Regions from separate parts of the Chryseobacterium pyrolae genome, predicted to be linked through region 3. Evidence: riboswitches for the same ligand, from Rfam matches in the RefSeq annotation. Region 3 holds a riboswitch; each other region holds the start of a gene.
What was found. Region 3 has a riboswitch for cobalamin ahead of NZD88_RS00140 (acyl-CoA thioesterase). Riboswitches for the same ligand answer to the same signal wherever they lie in the genome.
Positions count from the first base shown of each region.

Region 1: another riboswitch for cobalamin. It lies ahead of NZD88_RS03960 (T9SS type A sorting domain-containing protein); the one in region 3 lies ahead of NZD88_RS00140 (acyl-CoA thioesterase).
Region 2: another riboswitch for cobalamin. It lies ahead of metE (5-methyltetrahydropteroyltriglutamate--homocysteine S-methyltransferase); the one in region 3 lies ahead of NZD88_RS00140 (acyl-CoA thioesterase).
Region 4: another riboswitch for cobalamin. It lies ahead of NZD88_RS10270 (TonB-dependent receptor plug domain-containing protein); the one in region 3 lies ahead of NZD88_RS00140 (acyl-CoA thioesterase).

Region 1 covers NZ_JANZQH010000002.1:142,852-150,159, reverse strand. The annotation lists gene dnaG (DNA primase) at 1-1,698, shown strand, start outside; gene clpP (ATP-dependent Clp endopeptidase proteolytic subunit ClpP) at 1,818-2,504, shown strand; gene NZD88_RS03960 (T9SS type A sorting domain-containing protein) at 2,852-3,976, opposite strand; cobalamin riboswitch at 4,059-4,250, opposite strand; gene NZD88_RS03955 (esterase-like activity of phytase family protein) at 4,497-5,762, shown strand; gene tpiA (triose-phosphate isomerase) at 5,858-6,619, opposite strand; gene NZD88_RS03945 (S9 family peptidase) at 6,794-7,308, opposite strand, start outside.
Region 2 covers NZ_JANZQH010000001.1:690,923-698,230, forward strand. The annotation lists gene NZD88_RS03030 (serine hydrolase domain-containing protein) at 1-1,053, opposite strand, end outside; gene metE (5-methyltetrahydropteroyltriglutamate--homocysteine S-methyltransferase) at 1,376-3,697, opposite strand; cobalamin riboswitch at 4,072-4,256, opposite strand; gene NZD88_RS03040 (Lrp/AsnC family transcriptional regulator) at 4,411-4,872, shown strand; gene NZD88_RS03045 (hypothetical protein) at 4,959-5,723, opposite strand; gene NZD88_RS03050 (VOC family protein) at 5,886-6,266, opposite strand; gene NZD88_RS03055 (hypothetical protein) at 6,420-6,623, shown strand; gene NZD88_RS03060 (DUF2306 domain-containing protein) at 6,620-7,252, opposite strand.
Region 3 covers NZ_JANZQH010000001.1:24,062-31,369, forward strand. The annotation lists gene NZD88_RS00115 (PspC domain-containing protein) at 1-34, opposite strand, end outside; gene NZD88_RS00120 (PadR family transcriptional regulator) at 46-375, opposite strand; gene NZD88_RS00125 (cytochrome P450) at 591-1,925, opposite strand; gene NZD88_RS00130 (FG-GAP repeat protein) at 2,041-2,721, shown strand; gene NZD88_RS00135 (HD domain-containing protein) at 2,741-3,331, shown strand; gene NZD88_RS00140 (acyl-CoA thioesterase) at 3,707-4,090, opposite strand; cobalamin riboswitch at 4,206-4,384, opposite strand; gene NZD88_RS00145 (hypothetical protein) at 4,437-5,234, opposite strand; gene NZD88_RS00150 (ATP-binding cassette domain-containing protein) at 5,387-6,049, opposite strand; gene NZD88_RS00155 (endonuclease MutS2) at 6,443-7,308, opposite strand, start outside.
Region 4 covers NZ_JANZQH010000004.1:132,050-139,357, forward strand. The annotation lists gene NZD88_RS10250 (hypothetical protein) at 1-241, shown strand, start outside; gene NZD88_RS10255 (MbnP family protein) at 438-1,265, shown strand; gene NZD88_RS10260 (cytochrome-c peroxidase) at 1,258-2,304, shown strand; gene NZD88_RS10265 (transporter) at 2,406-3,257, shown strand; cobalamin riboswitch at 3,485-3,672, shown strand; gene NZD88_RS10270 (TonB-dependent receptor plug domain-containing protein) at 3,782-5,812, shown strand; gene NZD88_RS10275 (YncE family protein) at 5,809-6,942, shown strand; gene NZD88_RS10280 (cell surface protein) at 6,957-7,308, shown strand, end outside.

The DNA of each region.
Region 1 (7,308 bases), on a different contig from region 3:
GAAGATCAGCGTGAGTTTTCTGAAGAAGCAAAACATGCACAGACCGAAAAAGATCAGCTGTATAAAATTCACGAAGTGGCCAATACTTATTTTCAGGAGATTCTTTGGGATTCGGAAGAAGGTAGAAGTATTGGTTTGGCTTATTTCAGAGAACGTGAGCTGAAAGATGATATCATTAAAAAATTCCAGCTTGGATATTCCGTGGAAAAGAAAAATGCCTTCACCGTTTATGCGGAGGAAAAGGGCTACACGAAAGATATTCTTGAAAAATCCGGACTTTCTATATTTCCTGAAAATACACCATCCGGAATCGACCGTTTCAGGGAAAGGGTTATTTTCCCTATCCACAGTTTTTCGGGGAGGGTTTTAGGTTTCGGGGCCAGGATTCTTAAGAATAACGTCAAAACGGCCAAATATCTTAACTCCCCGGAAACGGAAATTTACCATAAGTCCAATGTTCTTTATGGTTTAAATCAGAGTAAACAGGCAATTTCCAGAAAAAATAACTGTCTGCTTGTGGAAGGTTATATGGACGTGATCGCACTTCATATGTCAGGAATTGAGAATGTAGTGGCCAGTTCAGGAACATCTTTAACTATTGAACAGATTAAACTGATCAAAAGGCTGACGGAAAACGTAACCATTCTTTTTGACGGTGATAATGCCGGGATCAAAGCGAGCTTCAGAAGTATCGATATGCTTTTGACGGAGGGAATGAACATTCGTGTCCTGCTTTTCCCGGAAGGTGATGACCCAGATTCATTTGCCAGAAAACATCCGCAGGATTATGTAGAAAAGTTCATCGAAAATGAAGCGACAGATTTCATCGATTTTAAAGCAGACATCCTTTTAAAAGATGCCGGAAATGATCCCATAAAAAAAGCCGAAGCGATTCAGAATATCGTAAAATCGGTTTCTTTTGTACAGAATGCACTGAAAAGAGAAGTCTATCTGAAAGAGGTTTCCAATAAATTCGGACTTTCGGAACAGAGTCTTTTCAATGAACTGGATGTTCAGAAACAAATCACACAAAACCAGCACCAACACGTTCAGCAGCAAAAAGAAAAAGCTCCTGCTAAGCTTGAAATTGTGCCTCTGGATGAGGAAAAAGAAGATCCTTATTTGTATGATGTTCTGTTTATGGAAAGCAAGCTTGTAGATCATATGCTGATGTTTGGCGATGTTGTTTTGAAAAGAACCAATGAAAAGAACGAAGAATACCAGATTACCGTCATTGAAGAAATCCTGTTGCATTTTGAAGAAGAACAATATAATTTTTTAGTAAAAGGCAATGAAATTATCATCAACCAGGTGAAAGAAGGTATTCAAAAGGATGAGCTGAGAAGCGGAAACTTTTTTGTAGCTTTTATGGATGAAGAAATTACCTCCAAGGTAGTAGATGCCCTGATTCCTTTGGATGAACTGGAAAACTGGGGTTCCCGAAATATTTTCCCTCCCAATTACGGTGACAAAATAGCGGAACAGGTGCAGGGAGACGTTCTGTTGCATAAATACAGATATATAGACTATCTGATCAAAGAAACTGCAAGACAGCTGGATCAGTACAGCGGAACCGATGAAGTGAAATATTACGAACTGATCAAAAAGATTACCCTGCTGAAACAGGCATCCATCAGATTAAGCGATATTATTGAATATTCACCTATCAAAGGGATTTACGTAGATAGGAAAAGGTAAATTGCAGACATAGGCTGAGCATCAGGCCGGAATTCTCTGACAAAAAGTCCTATAAAATTTTAGGAATAAAAGTTGTAATTTAAACTTCGATAAATATTTAATAATACATAATAGACAATATGGACATTAAAAAAGACTTCAGAGATTTCTCTGTAAAACATTTAGGAAATAGCGGTCTTGCTACCGATCAGTATATGGGAATGTATGGTCCAACGAATCTTACGCCGTATATTATGGAAGAAAGAAGATTAAACGTTGCCCAGATGGACGTGTTTTCGCGTCTGATGATGGACAGAATTATCTTCTTAGGAACAGGAATTGACGATCAGGTTGCTAACATCGTAACAGCTCAGCTTTTATTCTTGGAAAGTTCTGATTCTGCCAAGGATATCCAAATCTACATCAACTCTCCGGGAGGAAGCGTTTATGCAGGTTTAGGAATCTATGACACGATGCAGATCATCAAGCCGGACGTAGCTACGATCTGTACAGGAATGGCAGCTTCAATGGGAGCGGTACTTCTTGTGGCAGGAGAAAAAGGAAAACGTTCTGCACTTAAGCATTCAAGAGTAATGATTCACCAGCCTTCAGGAGGTGCTCAGGGAGTAGCTTCAGATATGGAGATCAACTTGAGAGAGATGCTTAAATTAAAGCAGGAGCTTTATGAGATCATCGGTCACCACTCAGGACAAACGTACGAATGGGTAGAAAAGTCTTCAGACAGAGACTACTGGATGACTTCTGAGGAAGCTAAAGGCTACGGAATGGTAGACGAAGTTTTACAGAGATCTACAGAGAAAAAATAATTTCCTTTTCAGGAATATTGAAAAACGCACCGGATTTTCGGTGCGTTTTTTTATTGCTTGATTTGTATTTTAACCACAAAAGGGACAAAAGTTTTTTAGCACTTCAGCGCTACTTTCAAGCTTAAAAAAAATGTGAAAAGAAGATCACTTAAGTTCTGTGAAAATCTTTGATTTTCATAATGACAAAAATTCGTCGACCCCAATTCCCATCCCGTGGAGGGGTGGCAAAAATTCAAAGAATTTTTGACGGGGTGGTTAAAAAAAATACTCAGTCTTCCCCCAACAACTCAACTTCATCACCTCAAAGGTTATAAAAACAAAAACGCGCCCCTCAAGACGCGTGTCATCTATTTTTTAATAATCTTATGAACCGTGGTATTCTTTGATGTTTTAATTTCCATCAGATAAATCCCGGTGTTCAAGGCCTGAATATTGATTCTTGCTGTATTTCCAGTCAGTACCTTTTGTCCTGAAGCGGCATAAATATTCACTTCTTTAATACTTTCCGCAGTTTCTATCTGGACAAAATCACTTGCCGGATTTGGATAGATTCTGAACTCCTTTTTATTGATGTCAGAAACACTTAAAATAGAGCTTGATGCTTCTCTGGGAGTAAATGGTAATCTTTGTCCGAAACTTAAGCCTAGCCAGTCGTTATTTCCCAATTGAATTTGAGATAAATTGGTCTGTCCTCTCCAGTTTGAAAGGTCTTTTCCTTTGAAAAGCTTCCACGTATTGGTTCCTGATGTATTTCCTGTAAAGTTATTGAGAGATAATGTACTGATCTGGTTGCTTGCTGATGTAAAGTTAAAATAAGGAGCTTGTGCATGAATCAGCTGAAGAGCCTGCTCAGCGGTTAAGCCTCCATTGTATTTAATTCCAAAAACAAAGGAATGAGCTTCACCATTTGAATTGTTCGTCCCAAAATCGATAACAACAAGACTTGTATTGCTTCCCGTTCCGATCCAGTTGGTGATCTGTGAAAGATTGTACCAGGAAGAGCTGTAAGCTGCCACAGGAGAAGACGGATGGGAAAGTGGAGGCGTAGTAGAGGTAAATCCATAACCGAAAGAAATACCATACCATTTTCCATTAACTAATGGATCATTGTTTACGCCATTATTCAAATTCATGTTTTCTGCAGTAGGACCGGACCATGTAGACCAGTAATCTTCCAAACTTGGAATGTGATGGTTGTAATTGAAACTGTAAAGAAAACCTGAAGGAACTTCTGCCTCTATTTTAGGCTCTGCCGCAGAAATAGCATTGATGAGGTCTTCCATCGTAAGATTATTTGCATCATACCGATAGCCCCATGCATAAGATGTGGGATTGTCACTATCATTAAAATCGGCGATGAAATAAGCCTTTTTCGAGCCTGTCCCTACCCAGAATTTAATGTCATTCTCTGTAAACTGGGCAGAGAATAGCTGCAGACATAGCAGCAGAAAAAAAAGATAGATCTTTTTCATAATATAATTAAATTAAAGTTTTATTCCCGAAACTTTCCCGCAGGAAAAAGAATAAGAATCTTTTTCAGATCCTTCTTTTCCTGAAGTGAACGCAGATAAGGCAGGTCTCCTGGCTCGCTTCTCGAAGTACGCCTTCCCGGATTGAGATCCAGTGGCCTATTGTACTCAAAGTTTAAAACAGCTTACAGTTGCGGGTACAGCCCAAGCATTGAATTTCTTCTCACTTGATTCCCTGTTAATGAACAGATGTTCAGCCTTAACTGCTGCAAATATATTATATAAATTTTTGAAGCTGTTTTGTGAATTATTGTATGGTTTCTTTATTTGTTTAGCTGTCAGATTACTTTTAGGAAGATGATTTTTTGATTTAATAAAGAATTAAAAAGAAGATTGATGATATTCGGATTAATTCAAGTGTTTAAAATAAATTCATCTAACGATCTTATTGTTAAAATACAATTGTTATTAAATTCAACATCAGTTTACAATCAATGTATACTTTCGCGGCATAAAAGTAACTATGAGAAAACTGCTGTTATCGGCGATCGTATTCACAGCGCTTGCATCATGTAAAGATGATGACAACAAGATGAATAACCAGGATATCAATTATGCTAAACTTCCTCAGGAATTTCCTTTCTCCAAATTGACAACTATTAATGGGGTAGATGTTATTAACGGTGGCTTCGGTTCAGGTGCAGCTGCACATCCAACCAGAAAAGGGGAGTTTTATGTGATCACCGATCGTGGTCCGAATACAGATTATCTGAACGGAAAGAAATTTCCAGCCCCGAATTTTACGCCAACAATTATGCATTTTAAGATCAATGCAGAAGGAAATATCGAGGTTATCAAATATATTAAACTTAAAAATCCTTCCGGCCAGCCGATTACAGGTCTTCCGAACCCTGCAGGAATGGGAAGTACAGGAGAAACAGCCTACGATTCATCAGGAAATGTTTTGGGAACAGACAATTATGGACTGGACAGTGAAAGTATTGTAGCAGCAGCAGACGGAACTTTTTGGGTTTCTGACGAATATGGTCCGCACATCGTTCATTATAACGCAGAAGGAATAGAATTGGAAAGGATAAGTCCGATAGGGGTCAATACCGGACCTAGAAAATTGCCTGCTGTTTTGGCGAAAAGAAGAGCCAATAGAGGAATGGAAGGATTATGCATCACTCCGGATGGGAAAATGCTGGTAGGCACTATTCAGTCTACGATGTATGTTCCTACAAAAGTTCTCGCCACGAATACAACGTTAACCAGAATTGTCACTTTTGATATTGCAACAGGACAGACGAAACAGTATTTGTATAAGCAAAATGGAGGGGCATCAGATTCTGTATGTGATATTACAGCTATCAGCAGCACGGAATTTCTTGTTATAGAAAGAGACGGAAACTTTGGCTCTCAGGGAGGAACCAAAAAAGTATACCGGATCAATATTGCTGGAGCTTCAGACGTGAACGGTACCGATATTGCGGCTGTTGACGGGATGAAAATCAATAATAAAGCTTTAGAGCAGTCTACCTGGGATGAAATTACGAACGCAGGAATAAAGCCTGTTTCCAAGGTTTTAGCCGTAGATCTGGTAGCAAAATTAGGATATGAGCATGATAAATTTGAAGGAATCGTTTATTTAGGGAATAATAAACTGGCAGTCTTCAATGATGATGATTTTGGAATTTTAGATGACGGAAACGGAAATCCAAAAGCGAAGATCCTTCCTAAAACCGGAAAAGTAGACAAAGGAACAATGTATGTAGTCGATATTCAATAATTAGATTTTTTTTAAGAAAACGGCGGCATCGAAGATGCCGCCGTTTTTGACTCTATATGTTTTTAAATTCGATAGAAATTGGCTTTAGCTGAAACCTACGAATTAAAACCCTCAATAATTTTAGAAAAATCCTCTAATTTTAAAGCGGCACCTCCGATCAGTCCACCATCGATATCAGGCTGAGAGAAAATCTCTTTCGCATTATCAGGCTTCACAGAACCTCCGTAAAGGATAGAAATTTCGTCAGCCACTTCCTGTCCGTATTTTGCAGCGATGATGCTTCTGATGTGTGCATGAATCTCCTGAGCCTGAGCCGGAGAAGCTGTTTCACCTGTTCCGATCGCCCAAACCGGTTCGTAAGCGATCACTACTTTTTTGATCTCTTCAGCAGAAAGTGTGAAAAGAGCTACTTCAGTCTGGTTTTTCACCACTTCAAAATGCTGTCCAGCCTTTCTCTGTTCAAGCGTTTCACCGTTACAGTATACAGGGATCAGTCCTTTATCAAGAGCTAATTTGATCTTTCTGTTGCAGTGAGAATCTGTTTCACCGTGGTATTGTCTTCTTTCAGAGTGCCCGATTAATGAACCTGTCGCATCGATAGATTCCAGCATATCTGCAGAAAGTTCTCCTGTATAAGCACCGCTTTCATGCTCGCTCATATCCTGAGAGAATACGCCAATATCATCCTTTTCGAAGATATCTTTAGCCATCATCAGATATAAAGAAGGTGGCGCTATCCATACTTCGCAGTTAGTGGTGTTATTATTTTTATAGCTAAGTAATTGAATCATTAACTGTTGTGCGTCAATGACATTTTTGTTCATTTTCCAGTTTCCTGCAACTATTTTTCTTCTCATAGCCTTATATAATTATGTAAATTATTGTTTATTATTTTTATCTCACGCAGATTGTAATGATTTAGCAGATTTAAAGGTGGTTAACCACTTTTTTATTGATTTTAATTCCAATATTACTTTGTCTTCTACTAAATGTTAATTTTAAAATTAATAGCAAAATCTGCGAGAGTTTAATTACTTATTAATCCCTTCAAGTTTAAACATGAAAGCATACACCAGGGAAATATCCTTCAGGTAGTCAAACCTTCCCGAAGCACCACCGTGGCCATAATTCATGTCTGTTTTTAATAACAATACGTTTTTGTCAGTTTTCATATCCCTGAGTTTCGAGACCCATTTTGCCGGTTCAAAATATTGTACCTGAGAATCATGAAGTCCTGTTGTTACCAAAAGGTTAGGGTAATTTTTCTTTTCGATATTTTCGTAAGGAGAATAAGACTTCATATAGAAATAAGCTTCCTTATTGTTTGGATTTCCCCATTCATCATATTCGTTGGTCGTCAATGGAATACTTTCGTCAAGCATTGTATTAACCACATCTACGAAAGGAACCTGTGAAATCATCCCGTTCCATAAATTTGGATTCATATTCGCGACAGCACCCATCAAAAGGCCTCCTGCACTTCCGCCCTGAGCATAAAGATGTTTGGGTGATGTATACTTTTCTTTAACCAGATATTTTCCGGCAT
Region 2 (7,308 bases), 670 kb from region 3:
CCCATATTCCCCCAAATATTCCGTTAGCAATTTTTCAAAAGATTTATAACCATCATCCACATTAGTGAAAATCACAATCCCGTCTTTCGTCTTAGGGATGATAAAGAAAATGGTTTGTACTCCTTTGTCTGATCCGCCATGAGATAGAGTGATATTTCCATCTCCCAAATTGTAGATCTCGAAGCCCAGACCAAAAGCTTTTCCCTTTTTAGTGATCACCTGTCCGGTTTTCATATCCTCAACAACTTTTTTGGAGAGTCCATTACCATCCATCACACTGATTAAAAACCGACTGTAATCTGATATGGTAGTCATGAGGTCGTCTGCCGCGTTAGAGGTAGTTGATTTTACCGTTGGGTACATTTCCCCATCCTTATCATAGCCTTCTGAAAATAGTAGGGCATCCTTTTTCTCGTTCCAAATATAGGAAGTATCCTTCATCTTTAAAGGTTGAAAAATAAGTTCTTCCGCAAGCTGGTTCAGGGTTTTATTGAATTTTTTTTCCAAAGCTCTTCTCAAATATTCAAAACCTTCCCCTGAATACTGATATTTTGTTCCCGGATCAAACTGAAAATTCAGTTTTCCGTCGGCATTCATCCAACGCCAGTTAGGAAATCCTGTCTGGTGGCTTAAGATGATTCGGGTTGTCAGTTTCTTATTTCTGGGATCCTGGGCAATATCAGGATCTGTCCAGTACTTGTCAAGAGGCTCATCAAGATTCCATTTTCCTGCGCTGATCAATTTTAAGGCCACGATGGCTGTAACTGGTTTAGTAAGGGAAGCCACATTGAATAATGTATTGTCAGGCGCTGCATTTCCATTCCTCAGTGCTCCATAGACTTTTATCTTTTCAATTTTTCCGTTTCTAATAATGCCAAGTCCAACATTTGGAACTTTATTTTCCTTCATCCACTGTTCAAAATCTTTGTCATTATCCGTTTTAACTCTCTGATCCGATTGTTGATTCGGTTTCAGGTCAGGATTTCTTTCAGTCTGTGCAAATAAATTTGATGTGATGATGCACAGACTTACAGTGATAATGGTTTTTTTCATTAGGGATAATGGTTTTATGATGGATGTGATATCAAAACTACGGTAATTTTTATTGAGAAGGAATTTTATAGTAAAATAAATTTTGGCTAAAGCCGAATGAATATTTTCGTTTTTGAAAATGGGCTTTAGCCCATTTCTATTGAATACAGAGTTTGTGATAACAACAGTTTTTATATACGACCCTAGTACTTCCTCTATTAAAAATTCAATAGGAGCGGGCTTTAGCCCGCTTATCATAAAGGCAGAATGAAAAAGGCTTTAGCCAAAACATAAAAAAAGCAGAAGTAAAAACTCCTGCCTGAAAATTATAATGATTATATCTTTAGCTTTCCTGTAGTACATAAGCTGCGGCTGCTTCCCGTGAGGCTTCCACCATCGCAATCAACGCCTTTTCCGTTTCATCCCAATGCCTTGTTTTCAAACCGCAATCAGGATTTACCCAAAGTTGCTGTGCAGGAATTACGGCCTGTGCTTTTTGCAGCAGATGAATCATCTCTTCTTTGGACGGAACTCTTGGAGAATGAATATCGTAGACTCCCGGACCGATCTCATTCGGATATTTGAAATCTGCAAAAGCCTGAAGTAATTCCATCTGGCTTCTGGAGCATTCGATGGTGATCACATCAGCATCCATATCAGCTATATTCTGGATGATATCGTTGAATTCAGAATAGCACATATGCGTATGAATCTGTGTTGTATCCTCCACACCCGAAGCTGAAATCCTGAAGGCTTCTACGGCCCATTTCAGGTACTGCTGCCATTCGAATCTTCTGAGCGGGAGCCCTTCTCTGATGGCCGGTTCATCAATCTGAATAATTCTGATCCCCGCTTTTTCCAAATCGTTTACCTCATCGCGGATTGCCAGTGCGATTTGTTTACAGGTTAAAGATCGGGGTTGGTCATCACGGACGAAAGACCATTGTAAAATGGTCACCGGACCTGTAAGCATTCCTTTTACCCATTTTTGAGTGAGAGATTGTGCATACTGAGACCAGTAAACCGTCATCGGGTGCGGTCTGTGAACGTCACCATAGATCACGGGAGGTTTTACGCAACGACTTCCGTAGCTTTGTACCCAGCCGTTTTGAGTGAAGGCAAATCCGTCAAGTTGTTCACCGAAATATTCCACCATATCGTTTCGCTCAAATTCTCCATGTACCAATACATCGATGCCGATCTCTTCTTGCCAGCGAATGGTTCTTTCTGTTTCTTTTTTAAGCAGATCATCGTATTGACCGGTAGTCAGTTCGCCTTTTTTGAATTTTGCTCTCCAGGTTCTTACTTCTTTAGTCTGAGGAAATGATCCGATGGTTGTTGTTGGAAACAGGGGAAGTTGAAGAACTTTCTGTTGATCTTCTTTTCGGATACTGAACGGGCTGTTTCTCTTGGCATCATCTTCAGTGGTTACATCTACACGGTCTTTCACATTCTGATTGTGGATTAACGCTGACGTTTTACGGGTATCGGTGGCTTTTTTGTTTTCGGCATATTGCTGTAAGGTCGGATAGTCTGCATTGCCTGAAGCCAGTTTTTTCAAGGTAACAATTTCATAGACTTTTTGTTTGGCAAAAGCCAGCCACTGTTTAATTTCAGGAGATAATGTCTTTTCATTCGTCTCCAGATCAAGATCGAAAGGTGAATGGAGGAGTGAGCAGGATGGAGCAATGAAAACTCGTTCAGAGCCGATCGAATGTATTGCTTTTTCTATGAAGCTTAATGAACTTTCAAAGTCATTTTTCCAGATGTTTCTTCCGTCTACAATACCTAAGGACAAGCTCAGCGTTTGAGGGATGGTATTCAAAATCTCATCCAGCTGTTCAGGAGAACGAACCAGATCAATGTGTAAAATATCAACCGGAAGAGAAGTTGCCAGTGTAAGATTATCTTTTAATCCATCAAAATAAGTAGCCACAATAAACTTTAAATGGGGAAACTGTTTCCTGATTTCAGTGTAAATTACTTGATAGGTTTCTTTTGCTTTTTCATTTAAATCTAATGCTAAGAACGGCTCATCAAACTGAATATATTCCGCACCGTGATTTTCCAGGTCTTTTAGAATCTGAATATAAACAGGAAGCAGGTTTTGAGCTAAATCCAGTTTATCGAAACCCTCTTCTTTTTCTTTTCCCAGCAATAAATAAGTCAGCAAACCGATAATGACAGGTTTTGCATTGATTCCGGCTTGTTTTGCACTAATAAATTCCTGGATGATTTTATTGGAGAATAATTTGAATTCCTGCTTTTTCTGAAATTCTGGAACGATGTAATGATAATTGGTATCAAACCATTTCGTCATTTCCATGGCAGTGATATCCAAACCATCTTTTTGAAAACCTCTTGCCATGGCAAAATACAGATCAAGCTCTGAAGAAGATTCTTTGGAGGCGATTTCCTGATAACGTTCCGGAATAGCTCCAACCGTCAATGTCATATCCAAAACCTGGTCATAATACGAAAAATCGTTGCATGGAATAAGATCTATTCCTGCTTCCTTTTGCAGTTTCCAGTTTTGATGGGTAGTTGTTTTTCCGATCTCCAAGAGTTCGTTTAAAGATGTCTTGCCTGACCAATATTGCTCGCAGGCTTTTTTGAGTTCTCTGTTGCTACCAATACGCGGATAGCCAAGTAGATGGGTTTGCATTTTCTTTTCAACTTTTAAATTAAATAATAATTGTAAAGTTCTTTTAGAATGCTTCGCAACGCTGCCGAATAAAGTGATTTTGAGAAATAGAGTAGATACAGTCAGAACATAATTTGAGAATTGGTTTAAAGTTTTTAACGCAAAGTTTTAATTTAAATTCCTTTATATGTTAAGAAAGCAAAGAGGAATCAATACATGATTTTCTGAAGCTAACGTTTTATCCATAAGCTTCATCAGCGATTTATCGCATTTCTTTGCAGCCTAAAATAAGGCATTAGTATAAAAAATCTTTGCGTTTAAAATCAAAACTATTCAAAATTAAACGCTCAAAAAGTATCATCTGTATGACCTAAAAAGCTTCAAACCGCGAAAGCATTGTCCATTCAGAATAGGCAGGTCTCCTGACTTGTAACAGTTTTTATCATCCTTCCCGCTTGCGCAGTGGATATTCATGGACAAAAACCCTTGTTGTGTTACTTACAGTTGCGCGACAGCTCGTGATTTTCACACGATTCCCTATTAATCTACGTTATGTAAAACCTTTTCTGTTTGATGAAGGATGTTAAAGAACAAAATCTGGGATAAAGGTATTGATTAAAGTGAATTGATTGGTTGTTGTACTTTAATTAAGTATATAATTCTGTTTAAATGATATTTTAAAGTCAAATATTCTGTACATTTGAAAAAAATAACCCCAAAAAGAATATTATTCTGTGGAAAGACTTGATGAAAAGGATCTTCAGTTGCTTAGAATCCTGCAAAAAAACGCAAAACTAACTGTAAAGGAACTTGCTAAAGAAATTAATCTTTCGCCATCACCCGTTTTCGAACGGATGAAAAGGCTGGAGCAGGAGGGATACATCAAACATTATGCAGCCATTTTGGAAGCTGAGAAACTAAATCGGGGTTTTACGGTTTTTTGCCAGATCAAGCTTAAGATCCATGACCGTTCCGTAGGAAATCAATTTGTTGAAGATATCTTACAGATCGACGAAGTGGCTGAATGTTATAATATTTCCGGAGATTTTGATTTTCTGCTTAAAGTTCAGGTAAGGGATATGAAACATTATCAGGATTTTGTCTTCAATAAGCTTGGTTCAGTAGATTCCATAGGAAGTGCGCACAGTACTTTTGTGATGGCTGAAGTAAAAAACATTCATGGAGTGAATATCTAAAAAATAAAAACAGTACCCAAACCGGATACTGCCATTATAATTTTTAAATCATTCAATCATTCAATTTTTCAATCTTTAAATCAAAATCATGGCTCATCACAATCCTGCTTCAGTTTTGTAAAGACCTTATCGAATTTTTCGTAGAGCGTTCCTTCATCATTCGGATCTGGCCTGAAACTGCCGTTGGCACAGTTATAGAAGCCGAAACCTATCAATTGAATCAGTGCATAATCATCTTTTTTTGGATCGTTGAATTGGGCTTTGAATTTATCTATTACTAATTGCGGATCAGAGTTATCCTTGCTTTTAGCTTCGACGAATTTTTTCCAAACGGTGTACATTTTCTGTTTGTCAGGAGAAGAAACAGCATCAATATATTCTTTGCATGTAGTATAAAACTTGCTGTTTTTTAAGGATGCAGGATCAGAATAAGCAATAAGATCTTCTTTTTTCAGCTGATATTCGTTTTCAAAAGTCTGAATCGTTTCCTGGTGAAGTTTTTTCCACTCAGGAAGATTGATGACCTGTATACCGTACAGTTCTTTTTTCTTTTCCTGATATTGCTTTTCGAGTTGCTGGAGATAGATGTTTTTATTTTTCCGGACATCTTCAAGATCAGAAAGTTTAAAGACAGTATGATTGTCAAACAGACCGCTGTTGAATTGATACAAAAGCTTATTAACGCCGTCTATTTCCTCTTTCTTATATTTTCCCGGATCAAAATACCCTTTATTGTCACAGTTGAAGGTTTGATAAGTGTACAATACCAGATTACTGGTTTTGGTGGCTTTCTTCTGTCCCATGACTGTTACAGAAAGAGCCAGTGAAAGAGTAAGTATTAATTTTCTCATATATTTTGGTGTACGATATTTTTTGAAAGGTGCTTTTTGAATTTAATTGTAAAATTAATATTTTAGATTTAAAACAGGAAGAAATGGAGTTCATCTAACGAATAAGTTTTAAGTCATTAAGATTTTTGAGTTGTAAAGTGGAGTTAAGGTAAAAATCAGTTATTAGCCGTAATTACTCACTTCAATAAGGTTCATATCAGGATCGCGGAAATAGACAGATCTGATTTTTCCCAGAGCACCGGTTCTTTCAACAATACCTTCTATAATTTGAATGTTTTTTTGTTTCAGTTCTTCCAGCACCTCGTGAATATCCGTTTTTGCAATAAAACAGAGGTCTGCAGAACCACAGGTCTGTCTTTCTGCCTTTGGTTCAAACTCATGACCTTTTTGGTGAAGATTGATCTTTTGATTACCGAATGTCAAAGCTTTTCTATTTTCACCGAAAGAGATAGCCTTAAAACCTAGAATAGTAGTGTAAAATTCTACGGTTTTATCAATATCTGCTACGGTAAGCACGATGTGGTCTAGGTTTTCTATTTCCATTTTCTTTGTTTTAACGAATTCCACGAATCATTTTGTGAAAACTTGTGTTTGAAATTTGTGCTATTTGTGTTTTTATTTTAATTACACTTATTTATAGATCTGTTTATTGTTTATTAATTTTAAAATAATAGTTTTGATATAAATTTAATAACTATGGACTGGGAGCTACTTTTTTTCGTCTTTATTTTACTGATCTTCGCAGGGATATCTTACCTTGTTACACGTTTTTTTAACCGATGGACTGCAAAATCTCAATATAAAACTGCATGGAATGTGTTGATCTTCGTTGGATCATTGGCATTAATCCTTTTCACCTCATTTGTTATTTTTATGATGAATGTCAATTTGGGACGTTAATATCTTTGGCTTCTAATCATAAAAAATGCTACAGAAAGATTGATTGCCATGGAAAGCCAGACATTCAGTCCGTAAAATAGTTCATAATCATACAGGTTTTCCTTATAGAACAGATTTTTTATAATTCTGAAAGTAATAGCCGTAATAGTCACGGCATAGCTTAAGATCATATATTTTTTATGTCCGGCAATATGCCCTTTCTTTATTAAAAGGACAGCATTAAGCGTGAAATAGGCCCAAAGAATATCCTGTAAAATAAATCCTGTAATTCCTATTATTCCACCATTTGAAAATAGACCCAGAACAAAGCAGGCCGGAACATTGATGATTAGAATATTGTAAACATACATCTTTCCTACCCATTGATGCAGCTTCCTGTTTTCCATTAAAAACCGATTCGAGAATTGCGTAAGTCCGGCCAGAAGACAAAGCGTAATCGAAAAAATGTGAATGTAAAAAAAGACCATCCAATATGGATTGCCAACTACTTTCTGCTTAAACATCAGGAAACCCACATTTTTATCAAAACCTGTATATTGGGAGATTACTTTCAGCATCAGCATGCTGAAAATCAAAACGGCAGGGATAGCAAGTACCCTGATGATCTTTATCCCAAGAGATCTGTTCATCTGTTTTAGCGGCTAATATTTTTACATATTATTTCAATAAAGCCAGTGCAGGCAAT
Region 3 (7,308 bases):
AACCTGCGAGTCCTATTGAGAGTGTCTTGTTCATAGCTTTGTTTTTTATATTTTTTGAGTGATTTGATTGACTGACGCTGTCAGCTCTGCCCAGGTATTTTGAAGTTCAGTCAGGAAAAGTTTTCCTTTTTCTGTGATCTGGTAATATTTTCTTGGTGGTCCTCCTGTAGATTCTTCCCATCTGTAGGAAAGAAATTCTCCGTTTTTCAGTCTTGTAAGGAGAGGATAGAGGGTTCCTTCCACTACATCCAGTTTTCCTTTTTTAAGTTCATCAATTAGGTCAGAAACATACATTTCACGGTGATTGATGAGACTTAATATGCAGAATTCCAGAATCCCTTTACGCATTTGCGCTTTGGTATTTTCAGTATTCATCTTTAATAAGTTTTGTTAATTAGTTATGTTTTAAGAATAATACTCCTAGCTAGATGAGCCTCTTCTTATTTTACATTACAAAGATATGTAATTAAAATGGTAATATGCAATACAAAGTAGTGAAAAAATATAAATATATAATATAACTAATTGAAAATCAGTATAATTATTTTTATTAATGAATTTTAAGAAATGAGAATTTTAAAGAAACCGGATCAAATTGTTACTAATTTCCCTTTTAAGCTGGTTGGTCTTAAAGTAACAAGAGCTTTTTTTTCTAATTCTTTCTGATAGGATACGAAACTGAATTTTTTGTAGAATTTACGGACGATAAGAGACATTTCCATCATAGCAAAATGTTCGCCAATACAAAGTCTGGGCCCGGCACCAAAAGGGTAGTATGCAAAATTCTTGGCATTTTCATCATCAAAACGCTCCGGAATAAAAGAGTCCGGATCTTTCCAATATTTAGGATTTCTGTGAAGACCGGTGATGTAAAGGATGATCAAAGTATCTTTCGGCCAGGAATATTCTTTGAAACTGTCATCTTCCAAAGCCTGACGATCAATGGCCCAGGCTGGAGAATGCAGTCGCATAGCTTCTTTGATAATATTTGAAGTGAAAGATTTTTTCATTAAGCTATCTGAAGTAAAAACCATTTCATTTTCTTCTGTGATTTCTTTTCTTAATTTTTCCTCGGCTTCAGGATTCTGACTGATCTCGAAAAAGATAAAACTTAAAGCATTGGCTGTTGTTTCGTGTCCCGCAATGAAAAGAATAAGCATTTCATCAACCAGTTGTTCATCGGACATCGGAAGTTGTGTGTCTTCATATCTTGTCTGGATAAGCATGTCGAGCAAATCATTTTTATCTTCTCCTGAACTTCTTCGTTTATCCAAAACCCCCTGAATAATAGCCTTTGCTCTTTCGCTTTTTTCAAGAGTCTTGTCAAGCACTCCAAACATTTTTAATATTTTAGAATAAAAAGGCAAACGGACTTCTTTCGCGAAAACTTCCTGAACTTCTGTAATGATTTTACCCAGTTCTTTCACCCGGTTTTCATCAATGTCAGAACTGAAAAGGGTCTTGGCTACAATGTTAAAGGCAAGCTTGTGAAAGAAATCATACAAGTCCAGATCCTGTTCAGGTTTAAATGATTGAAAAGCTTTATCAATTTCTTCTTCCATAATGGAAACAAGATTGATGATTTTTGTTTTACTGAAACCGGGTTGGATCAGTCTTCTTTGCCTTAGCCAGTCTTTTCCGTTGTTAGTGAGCAAGCCGTTTCCCAAATACTTTCCTAAAGTGATGGATTGGATCTCGGATTTGTAATAGTTTTTGTGATTCTGTTTTAAAATATATTCTGTGAATTCTTTATCCTGAGAAAAAATAAAGTTTTTATTCGTAAGACTGTCTTTGATGCAGTAGTTATCTCCTGCAATGTCATGGTTTCCGGTAATCACCAATAGCGGATTTTTCAATCCTTTCAATAGAGAATACAACTTTCTTGTTCCTTTAATTTCCGTTGGATAATTGAATTCTGGAGCCATATTATATATTTTTACTAAAAATACAACTAATCTATTATATGAAATAGCTTTCAACCAAAACCCTTATTTTTGCATAGAATTTGTTTAAAATATTCAATCAATATCCAAATCACACATGATCAATACATCCCTGTTTTATAAGTCTTTATCAGCGTTGATGCTGCTTGGACCTCTTTGTTTCGGACAATACCGCTTTGCCATTGAAAATGCATCCAAAAAATATAACACTGAAATTGATGTGGAAGAATGCCTCACTGATCAGTGCAGACATAAGGCAAACGTAGTCCTCTTTAATAAAAACGGTGAAAAAATACAGACTTTGGTTTCAGATGACCTGGTTTTATCTTTTAAGGAAAAATTTAAGCCCTCCAAAGTAAATGTAATACCGCTTACTTCAGAAATGGTCTATGAAAGTCCTGTGGTATTCGGTGATTTTAATTTTGACGGGACCGAAGATGTCGCCATCAGAAACGGAAACGGAGGAAATTATGGGAGTGCTTCATATGATGTGTATGTCTTTAATTCGACACAGAATCAATTTGTCCCAAGTAAAGAACTTACCGAAATTGCCAGCAGCTATCAGGGAATGTTTGAAGTAGATTACGGACGCAGACGATTGATTACTTATGCAAGGTCCGGAGCTTCTTTACATTACACCTATGAATATCAGGTGATTCCTAATAAAGGGATAGATCTGGTGTATGAAAAAATTGGAGATGTAAGTGAAGAACCATCAAAAATAACCATAAAAGAGAAGATCAATAATAAATGGGTGGTTAAAAAATCATCTAAATAATAGTATAATAAGAAAGAAAATGAAGATACAAAAGGAGATCGATTTTATCCTGGCCGTAGATGCCCTGAAAAATGTACAGAGGAGAAATTACAATGCTGATGATTCCAGAAGGGAAAATACTGCCGAACATTCATGGCAGATCATTATTCTGGCACAGATTCTATATCCCTATGCTAAAAACCGCACAGATATTGATCTTTTAAGGGTAATCAGAATGCTGTCCATTCATGATCTGGTGGAGATTGAAGCAGGAGATACATTTTTATTTGATGAAGCTGCCATGGTTGGGAAATTCGAAAGAGAAAAAATTTCTGCACAGAAGATCTTCGGAATCCTGGATGAGCCTTTGCGTACAGAATTTTTTGAGCTATGGCTTGAATTTGAAGAAGAAAAAACTCCGGATGCTATTTTTGCCTGTTCCATTGACAGGATCATGCCGTTTATTCTAAACTCCCACACGTCAGGGAAAAGCTGGACAGAAGCCGGGGTTACCGAAAAACAGATCAGAAATATGCTGGAAAATGCCATTACAAGAGCATCTGATGAAATGGGAGAGGCTTTTGAAACATTGCTGAGCAGAAGTTTGGATACTGATAAGGTAGTTAGGTAATTTTACAGCGAAGCAAGACAGTGGTTTTTAAATCGCTGTTTTTTATAATAGTTTCGGGCGGCCAGAGGCCGCCCGAAACTATATGAGTTAGTGAATTTTATCTATTTTAGATGGTTACCTTAAGTTATTTAGAGGTCGACCTAAGAAACTGTAACGTTAAGAAAACTCTTATGTCTGAGTGCGGGACAAAGTATGATTCTTAATACAGATGGCTACCGCACGAGTTTTAGAGTTTTTAGAGAGCAGATTTCATTTTTAGTGGAAGTTTCTGGTCTTGAATTTTTGGTTCATTTTGCTTCAAGGCAAAAGAACAAATTAAAATAATTATAGTATAAAATGGTTTCGGGCGGCCAAAGGCCGCCCGAAACTTACCAATTATAGTATTCTGATTGGCTTTTTCTCTTCATCAATAGCCACAAAAGTAAAATCACCAACGATCGCTCTTTCTCTTTCATAAGAGTACATCTGCTCCGTATAGATCTCTACATTCACCTTCATACTTGTTTTTCCGACATAGGAAACCTTTCCGATAAGTTCCACAATGGTTCCTGCAGGGATTGGTTTTTTAAAATCGATTTTATCGCTGCTTACAGTTACCACTCTTTTTCTTGCAAAACGGGTTGCTGTGATAAAGGCTACTTCATCCATCAGCTGCATAGCTGTACCTCCGAAAAGAGTATCATAATGGTTAGTGGTGTTTGGGAAAACCGCTTTAAAAATTCTGGTTTCGGATGCTGCAATTCTTTCTTCTGTAGTCATATTTCATTATTAATTAATACGAAATGAAATAGATCAAAATAACAGAGCAGTGACAAGAATCATAGGAATTCCTGAAGCAGTCCATCAGATCAATAAACTTCAAATCGCGAAAGTTTCTTGTTTAAAGAAATAGGCAGGTCTCCTGACTTGTAACATCATTTATCTCCTTCCCGTGCCCTGCACAGTGGATCCTTGATAAAGACTTCAGTTACTTACAGTTGCGCGACAGTCCGTGATTTTCACACGGTTCCCTTTTAATCTGCGTTAAGCAGAACCAGTTTCTGTGATGAATAAGCGTTAAACTTTTTCAGGACAAAAATAAGAATATTACAGAGAAAAACGGCAATTATTCCGGACTATTATAAATAATCTGGCTCATCACCCTTCCTTCCTTGATGGTCCAAAGCGTGATATACCTGTTCTCACCGGAACCGTTAATCATATAAAGATAGATGTGATCGTTGTCAAGAGCGGTTACTCCGACATTGTTGAAATCCATAGTAGGCTGGAACATATTTTTAATAGCTTCCCTTACAAAAACAGAACCTCTTCCAGGTTGCTGAACCCGGATCGATTTGATCTCCGTCATGCCTTCCGGAAGTCCGTCCTTAATTCCCCAGGGTTTTACTTTATCAATCGTAAGGATCTTTCCGTCTGCATCTTTTTCCTGTTTTCTGTAGCCGGCATTCGACGGATAAACATCGATTACGACCTTGGTTCTTTGGGAAGTCGGTATTTTGGGATTACTGTTGTCTGTAAAAATAAGTGATTTTCCGTTTTTGGATTTAGAAGGGGTAAACTGGGGAAGCTGGTCGATAAAAGCAATACGACCTTTATTCACCATCCCTTCCTTCTCAAGATTTTCATATCTCACAAAAGGTTTTTCCTCATCTTGCTTTTCAGGATATTTGATCCAGATCCATTCTGTTTCTCCCGGAGCAGGCTTTACATAAACAAATACATCACCTTTACGCATCCGGATCTTGTCTACGATTTTTCTGTAGTCATCCTTGTGGACACGTACATTGGCGTAGCCTTCTTCAGCCTTTACAACACCGAAAGGAACTTTATTCTGTCCTTTCACAAATGCTAAGGAAAAAAGACTGAAAGCGGATAAGTACAATGCTCTGTTTACGGAAATCATTCTATGAAATTTTTTGATCCCTCAAATATATAAATTAAATGTTTTTTTGATCAGTAAAATGTAATGGTATTTGATTAAAATTGTCAATATACTCTCAAAAGCTTGTAAAACTCTTCATTGGGAGGCTGATGCCGATTATTTTTAAAACAATTTTAATTTTTCGGAAGATAATTAAATTGTTGCAGTTCTTTAAGGTCTTTCACCTTTCTCAAATGGGTGTCCGAGAGAAGATAAATATCATCAGCCATATTGAATAAAGTCATATAATTATGATCGGAGATGATCATTCCTTTATAGGGTACCTGGCTTTTAATGATCATTTCCAATTCATCAACGTTTTTAGGAGAAACACCGCTGAAAGGTTCATCCAGTAAAATAAATTCCGCATCTGAATAAGTAATGATCAGGGTTTCAATGATTTTTTTCTCACCGCCTGAAAGATTTCTTGGTGTTTCATTCAAAAAGGGCTGTATCATTTTTAGGTCGTAAAGCTTTTCCGCATTTTCTTGGGTACAGAATAGTGGGATGAGCTTCCTGATCTTACATTCTTTAGGGAGAAATGAAGAACGCTGAGGCAGATAAGCAATTTTATTTTTCCTGTCGGACAGGCTTTTAAGAATAGTATCATTCAATTTAATAAACTGCGTATCCCCTTTAATTGTTCCAAAGATGATCTCTAATAAAGTAGATTTTCCGCCACCAGCGGGGCCAAGAATTCCTGCTATTTTTCCAGTTTCACAGCCTAAATAGATATCCTGGAGAATCTTTCTTCCGCCGAAAGATTTGGTAACACTGTCGATGTGAAGTTTATTCATAAGAATCGGGTAATTACTTTAATAATTAAACTTAATGATCCCGTGAAACCCCACAAAAACCATTTTGAAAACCCAAAATTGGCGTAGAAAAAATATTCGCCTTTCAGCCTTATATCATAAATAAAAAAGTGGAGGAGAGGAAGAATGAGGAAAAAATATAGCCCAAGATTTTCAAAAGTAAATTGAGTACCGAAGCATAACAACAGAGAAAATAACACCGCAGGAATCATTAATTTTCTATAAAAAATCCAAAGGACAGTAAAGCTTTTATCCATGATCCAAAAATAACAAGAAAATTTGATCTGTATGCTTCAACATGCAATGTTTAGGAGTTAAAATAAAATAGCGCTGAACATTCAGCGCTATTTTTATAGGATTAAAAGGTATACCTCATTAAATTCTTTCAAGCTCATCCGCATTAATCGTGGTCTTAAAAGTTCCATAGTTGACGATCACTTTATTTTTAGAAATCTTTTCAATTGTTCCTACGCTGGTACTTCCGGGAATACGGACACGTTGTCCCTCTTTCATCCATACGGCGCGGTCGGTTTTACGTTTCTCCTCCATTTTTTCATTGGTTTCAGCGATCTTTTCAATCACATCATCCTTTTTGAGTTGCTGGGTGATCTTTCTTTTAACCACCTGAAGACGCTTAGTTTCGTCTTTATCAGCGCCAATTTTCCTGAATTTTTCCTGCTCAAGAATTTTCACAAAATCCTTGACAACATCTTTTCTCGATTTACCTTTTACGTAACTGTCGATGAATGTTTCAATTTTATTTCCAAACTGAAGCTTACGGTGTTCCTCCTCATACAGTTTTTGGAAATTGAACAGTTTCTGTTGCAGCTGCTCATTAAGCTTTTGAAGATTGTCACGTTTGTCTTCCACAGATTCCTTTCTTTCTGCAAGATCGGTTTTCAGCTTTTCAACTTCAAATTTTTCCTGCTGAAGCTTCACAATTGTTTTGTCAAGATTAACAATGTCATGCTCTACCTTCTTTTTTGCCGCATGAATGATAAATCGTGGAATCTTGTTTTTCTCCGCAACCTCAAAAGTGAACGAACTTCCTGCCTGTCCTACCTCCAGCTTATACATTGGTTCCAGCGTTTCTTCATCAAAAAGCATGGCTGCATTTTCAGCATTCGGAAGCTCTTCGATGACCAGTTTGATGTTCGTATAGTGAGTCGTAATGATCGCAAAACTTTTTTTATCATAGAAATATTCCATGAAACTTTCTGCCAGTGCACCTCCAAGCTCAG
Region 4 (7,308 bases), on a different contig from region 3:
GCTCCACTGTAACGGAAAATGTTATTTAAGCAAGGAACTTTCAAAGACGAATGATTCTGATTCTTCGCCTTTAAACAAAACAAAAAATTCAGGACAGAAAATTCTTGATATCTGTACGCTTCCTGACATTACCTCTATTCAAAATGCAGAAAAACTCCTTTCTGTACATTTCAATTTTCTTTACGAAACAGCCTATTCTTTTCTGTTTCTAAAACACATTTTCAAACCACCGGTTTTTTAAGTTCAATTTTAATCATTACAAATTACAAAGCGCATATAAGGTTCTCCGAAGCTTCAGTGTTCCTTAAACAGTTTTTCAATACACTTTAAATAGCTAAAGTGTCAAAAAATTTTGTGCCTTTTGTGGTTAAAAAAAATTGAATGTTCACCCATTCAAAAATATTTCTATTTCAAAAAATTCAACTTAAATAATCCAAATGAAAATTTATAAATTTTTATCATTATTCTTTATTGCCTTTAGTTTATTCACTTTATCCTCATGTCAGAACAGCGATGACGATGATCCGCAGGATACTTCAACCGGAAATATTCAGATCAAATTTGAAAACGGCTTCAATAACCTGGGGGATATTGTTCTCAACCAAACGGTACAGACTTCCGCGGCCGGACAGAAACATAATTTCTCCGCATTAAAATATGTCATCAGCAACATCACTTTGATTGATGAGGGCGGAAATGAATTCAAATACAATGAAAATAATCCTGATAAAGGCGCTTTTATCATCGATCAGGCAGACGCTGTTGCGGGAGTGATCTATCTTGATCTGAACGGAATTCCTAAAAATAATTACAAAAAAGTAAAATTCGGACTTGGGATCAGTCAGAAGGCTTATCTCTTAGGACAGGACGGCCAGGCAGAATTCTGGACGAAAGCTAAACAGAAAGGAATGTCTTGGTCCTGGGCAGCCGGTTATGTTTTTGTAAAACTGGAAGGGAAATACGGTTCAGCTTCTGCAGACACAGAATTCATGAATCATACCGGAAATATGGGAAATGTTATCGCTAATACTACTCCGGATCTTTACCGGGAAATTACGTTGAATCTGCCGACAACCGCCAGAGTAACTTCACAGATAAAGCCTTCCATTCATATTCTTGCAGATCTGAATCAGTTTCTGAGCGGAAGCAAAACCCTTTCTCTTACTACAGAAAATAATATGATGATGGGCTCCAGCCAGCATCTCGTAGATGTTACGAATAATCTTACAGCGATGTTTAAAGTAGATCACGTTCACAATGATTAGGATTTTATTGAAAACAATATGGGTTGTCATTACTTTTTTGAGTTGCCTGTCTTGTTCAGATGAGGTCATCCAGCCGCTGGAAAAAGATGAAGCTTATTCGCTGCAGTTTCCGTCTTACTTTCCTGAAATGACTTTCGATGCATCCGGTAATCCGGTGACTAAAAATGGAGTAGAGCTGGGTAGAAAATTATTTTATGAAGGAAAGCTTTCAAGAAATAATACCATATCCTGTGGATTCTGTCATATTCAGGAAAATGCTTTTACCCACCATGGCCATACTGTGAGCCATGGAGTGGATGACAGAATAGGAATTCGTAATGCACCGCCGATTCAAAATATGGCATTCCTCAAGAGATATATGTGGGATGGTGTCATTCATAATCTGAACGAACAGCCGATCATACCGATCACAGATGTGAATGAAATGGACAGCTCCATGCCAGAGGTGATTTCTAAATTAAAGGATGATCCGAAGTATAAAAAACTCTTCATGGCAGCTTACGGTGACGAAAATATGACGGGTGAAAGAATATTGAAAGCGCTATCGCAGTTTATGGCAAGCATGATCTCTGCAGACTCGAAATACGACAGAGTAAAACAGGGAAAAGAAACTTTTACCCCTGAAGAATCTCAAGGAATGGCTCTTTTTAAACAGAAATGTACATCCTGTCATAGCGGAGAATTATTTACGGATGAGAGTTTCAGAAATACAGGAATGTATCACAATGCCCAGTTCAAAGATGCCGGGCGTTATCGGGTAACGCTTGATCAGGCGGATTGGATGAAATTTCGTGTACCGAGTCTGAGAAATGTAGAATATACCGCACCGTATATGCATGACGGAAGATTCTACACGTTGGAAGCCGTTCTTAATTTCTATTCAGATAACGTAGAAGACAATCCCAATCTTGATCCACAATTGAAACAGAACGGGCACATCGGAATTGCGATGAATACTCAGGAAAAGCAATTTATCATCGCCTTTTTGAAAACTTTGTCCGATAAAAACTTTATTTCTAATCCAAAATTTGCAGAATGACCATGAGGAACATAAACAGAATAATTTTTACACTCAGCCTTGTTTTATCAGTGATTTTTCAGGCTAAAACAATTAACGATAGTCTTTATATGGCAGACCATATGAATAGTATTATACTTGATGATTGCGATGCTTGTGGTTGTGCCGCAGGAAACGGATCTTCCGGTTTTGAGTCTTTGCTAAATCCTCAGTTTATTGGAATTAAATATTTTGCACAGCATTATAAAGCCAAAGAGAATCTATTTGTCAAAGATCTTACTCAGGACCAGTATTTTAATACCCTGCAGGTATGGGGAAAGATTCCTGTGACTGAAAAATTGAGTGTATACGCCAGCTTGCCGTTTCATTTTCATGAGAAAAAAACAATGCAAGGGGATATCAATATCAATGGAATCGGAGATCTGAACCTGATGGGAATCTATCGGATCATCAATTCTAAAGATAATTTTCACCAACTCCACGGTGGTTTGGGCGTTAAAATTCCTTTGGGGAAATTTGATGAAAAAGGAGCTTCCGGTGTCAATCCCAGTTTTCAGCTGGGAACGGGAAGCTGGGATTATCAGGCCGCTTTAAACTATAAATTTCAAAAGAATAAGCTGGCTGTGCTGGTTAATACAGATTACACCGTAAAGACTGAAAACAAAAAGAAGTATCACTTCGGAAACCAATGGAATTATGCAGCAACAGGTTTTTACCAGCTCGCAGGAAATGAAAAGACTATTTTCTCTGCTAAAGCAGGACTTCAGGGCGAGGTCTATGATAAAAACAAACAGTTTAATGAGGTACTGCCCAACACAGCAGGAAGTGCTTTATATGGAAAGGTTGGTTTTGAGGCTTCTTATAAAAAAATCAGCTTAGGAGGGGAAGTGATGCTGCCCGCCTATTCTAATTTAGCAGGAGGTGACATTGAAGCAAAATCCAGATTCAGTGTTTTTATCAATTTTGGAATTTAATGTAGTGTTAGCTGAGGCTGCCGAAGCCGCCAGTTATTAGTACTGAAAATTGTTTACTGTTAATCAACCTTATAGATTTCTAAAATCTATAAGGTTTTTTCGTAGAAAGTCTTCGCGCAAAAAAATGAAGCTTAACATAATATCACGTACGCAGATTTTATTAAAAATGTTTTCATAGTGCTGGGAATTAATTTATTATGCCGCGTATTGCATATATTAATAATTTTCTATCTTTGCCGCAATCTGGTGCGCTGTAAAAAGCACTTAAAAGGGAATCCGGTGAAAATCCGGGACAGACCCGCTGCTGTAAGCTCCACATCAAAGTTTTTGAAGAGTATATCCACTGTTTTTTTTTAATGGGAAGGATTTCAAAAACGGAGTAAGTCAGAAGACCTGCCAGAGGATGAACGTTTGATGCTTTCGTGGAATAAAGCTTAGGACAACAATGATTTTGTGCAGTGATAGCTGCGCTTTATCTTTGCTATCTTATATCCATTAGCGTCAATATTATTCTCAATGAGCTAATGGTCAGAAAATGTACTGCTTCACAGTTTAAAAAAGGCGTTATCACATTATTTGTGATGGCATCTCAACTTCTATTCTCACAATCCGGAGATACGATCCGGGAGAAAACCATTCTTCCTATTCAGCTTTACAAAAAAGATTTTAAAGAAATTCTTCCTGCACAGGTCCTTTCCGGCGAGCAGCTTGAAAGGCTGAACAGTCAGTCGGTGGCTGATGCTTTACGATACTTTTCGGGAGTTCAGATCAAAGATTACGGTGGAATGGGTGGCCTGAAAACGGTGAATATCCGGAGTATGGGAAGCCAGCACGTAGGTGTTTTCTATGATGGAATCCAGCTTGGAAATGTTCAGAACGGGATTGTGGATCTGAGTAAATTCTCACTGGATGATATTGAATCTGTCTCTTTGTACAATGGTCAGAAAAGTGAAATTTTTCAACCTGCAAGGGATTTCGGATCTTCAGGATCCATTTATCTTCAGCCTAAAACACCGGTTTTTAAAGGAGATCAAAAAACAAACTTGATCCTTAAGCTAAAGTTAGGCTCCATCAGTCTATTTAATCCTTCATTCCGTTTAGAGCAGAAGCTTTCAGATAAAGTTTCGGCAAGTTTCAGTTCAGAGTTTGTACAGAGCGACGGGTTGTATAAGTTTAAATATGAAAAGAAAAATTCTGACGGATCTATTGCCAACGATACCATTGCAAGAAGATACGACTCCTACATCCGTGCGAAACGTTTTGAAACCAGTATAAACGGTACCCTTAATGACGGAAGCTGGAATGTACGGGGTTACGGATATATTTCGGATCGTGGAATTCCTACACCTATTGTCAGCAATAATTTTAAACCTAAAGGTCAGCAGATGCTGGATGAAAATTATTTTGTTCAGGCCAGTTTCAGGAAAAAACTGTTTCCAAAATTTGAAACTCAGGTGAAAGCCAAATTTGCCTATGACTACACCAGGTTTTTAGATACGGTGAATATTGCCACAACTGTTCTCCCGATAGATAATTCTTATATTCAGAGGGAACTGTATTTTTCTACATCCAATATGTACTCCATCAGTAAGGACTGGGATGTAAGTGCCAGCTTTGATTTTCAGTATAATAATCTGAATGCTGATCTGACAGATTTTTCATATCCTACCCGCTATACATCGCTCGTTGCTTTTGCGACAACCTATCAGTGGAGCCGGTTCAAATTTTTGGGAAGTATTCTCGGAACTTTCGTACATGAAAACGTAAAAAAGAATGCAAAATCTCCCGACAAAACGGAATGGACACCTTCTGCTTTCCTTAGCTATCAGCCATTTGAATCAAAAGATTTTACAGTACGGGCTTTTTACAAAAGAATTTTCAGGATGCCAACTTTCAATGATCTGTATTATACAATGATCGGAAATGTAATGCTGAAACCAGAATACACCAACCAGTATGATGCAGGTTTTACCTATCAGAAACTCTATGATCATAAAGTTTTTAAAGGTATTTATGTGAAAGTGGATGGGTATTATAATGAAGTGGAGAACAAAATTGTAGCTGTTCCCACCAACAATCTCTTCAGGTGGATGATGACGAATTTAGGCGATGTGAGAATTATTGGTGCAGACGTGAATGTTCAGGCTGAATTTGATATCAGTAAAGTTAAACTGAAACCTCTGGTAAGTTATACCTATCAGCGGGCCGGAGATTATACCGATAAAAAAGATGATTATTACGGAGATCAGATCTCTTACGTGCCATGGCATGCTGCGACCTTTACCATGATGGCGGATTACAAAGACTGGAGTTTCAATTACAGTTTTATGTATACAGGAGAGCGTTATGATGCGCAGCTGAATAATATCCGGGCTAATTATCTACAGCCCTGGTACACCCATGATTTATCCGTTCAGAAAAAATTCAACTGGCATTCCCATCAGTTCAAAGCCAGTTTTGAGGTCAATAACGTGCTTGATCAATATTATGACGTGGTAAGGAATTATCCGATGCCCGGAAGAAATTTTAAACTTGTTGTAAGCTTTACATTATGAAAAAACTAAACTTTTGCCTGCTGGCTTTTACTCTTTTATTTCTATTCTCCTGCCGGACAGATGATTATGTGGTTCCCTCAGAAAAAAAAGAGGTAAGTACCGGAGAAGATACCCCCATTAAAGGTTTTTATCTTCTGAACGAAGGAAATATGGGGAGCAACAAATGTACGCTCGATTATTTCGATTATGCTACAGGAACATATCACAAGAACATTTATGCAGAGATCAACCCCACTGTGATAAAAGAGCTGGGCGACGTGGGAAATCACATCATGATTTACGGAAGTAAAATGTACGTCGTGGTGAATGTGTCCAATAAAATTGAAGTTTTGGATGCTAAAACTGCCAAAAGAATCAAAACCATACAGTTGCAGAACTGCCGCTATATGTCTTTTAAAGGCACTAAAGTATATGCGAGCAGCTATGCCGGCCCTGTTGAACTAAATCCAAATTCTCCACCCGGTAAAGTGGTAGAAATCGATACTGCTTCACTGACTATTCAAAGACAGGCTGTAGTAGGGTATCAGCCGGAGGAAATGGAGATTATCGGTGATCAGCTTTTTGTAGCCAATTCAGGAGGATATATGTTCCCGAATTATGATAAAACTGTTTCTGTTATTGATCTCAACAGTTTTACGCAAACTAAGAAAATTGATGTGGCGATCAACCTTCACCGTATTAAAAAAGATAATTATGGAGATCTGTATGTGAGTTCCAGAGGAGATTATTATAACATTCCATCCAGTCTTTTTCTGGTGGATGCTGCTACCGGAACAGTGGAAAAAGACTTCCATGTTGCAGTCAGCGGGATGACCATCGTGAATGACAAGCTGTATTATTACGGGAATGAGTTTAATTACAATACCCATACCTACGTCAAGACCTTTGGAATTATTGATGTCAAGACAGAGCAGGTCATTTCCAACAAAATTATTGACCCGCAATATGTGGACGAGATCAGAGCTCCGTATGGAATTGCTGTAAATCCTTATACGGAGGACATCTATCTCACAGATGCCAGAAATTATGTAACCACCGGTTATGTATACTGTTTCGATAAGAGCGGAAAATTCAAGTGGAAAACCGAAGGCGGAAATATCCCGGCCCATTTTACTTTTTTATATAAATAATCACATCGGAAAAAATGGAAAGAAAAACCAGAACTATTTTAAAAATTACCCTTCTCTCTTCTGTTCTTTTGGGAATTGTTGCTTGTAAAAGCGATAGTGAGGAAGTGGTGGAAGAAGTTACTTTTCCTACAGAAGTTCTTAGGGAATCCTATACGATAGACAGGCTTAAACTTTTGAGTATAGATCCTAAAATTGAAGGCAAGCTTACCTGGAGCATTAATGATTCTATTATTTCTGATCATCTGCAGTTGGACTTTGTAAGCCCTGTTGTAAAAACTTACCCTTTGACATTAAGGGTAGAAGTAAAAGGCGCTGTGAAAACCTACAAATCTTCAATCATTGTCAATAAAGAGCTAACCCCTTACA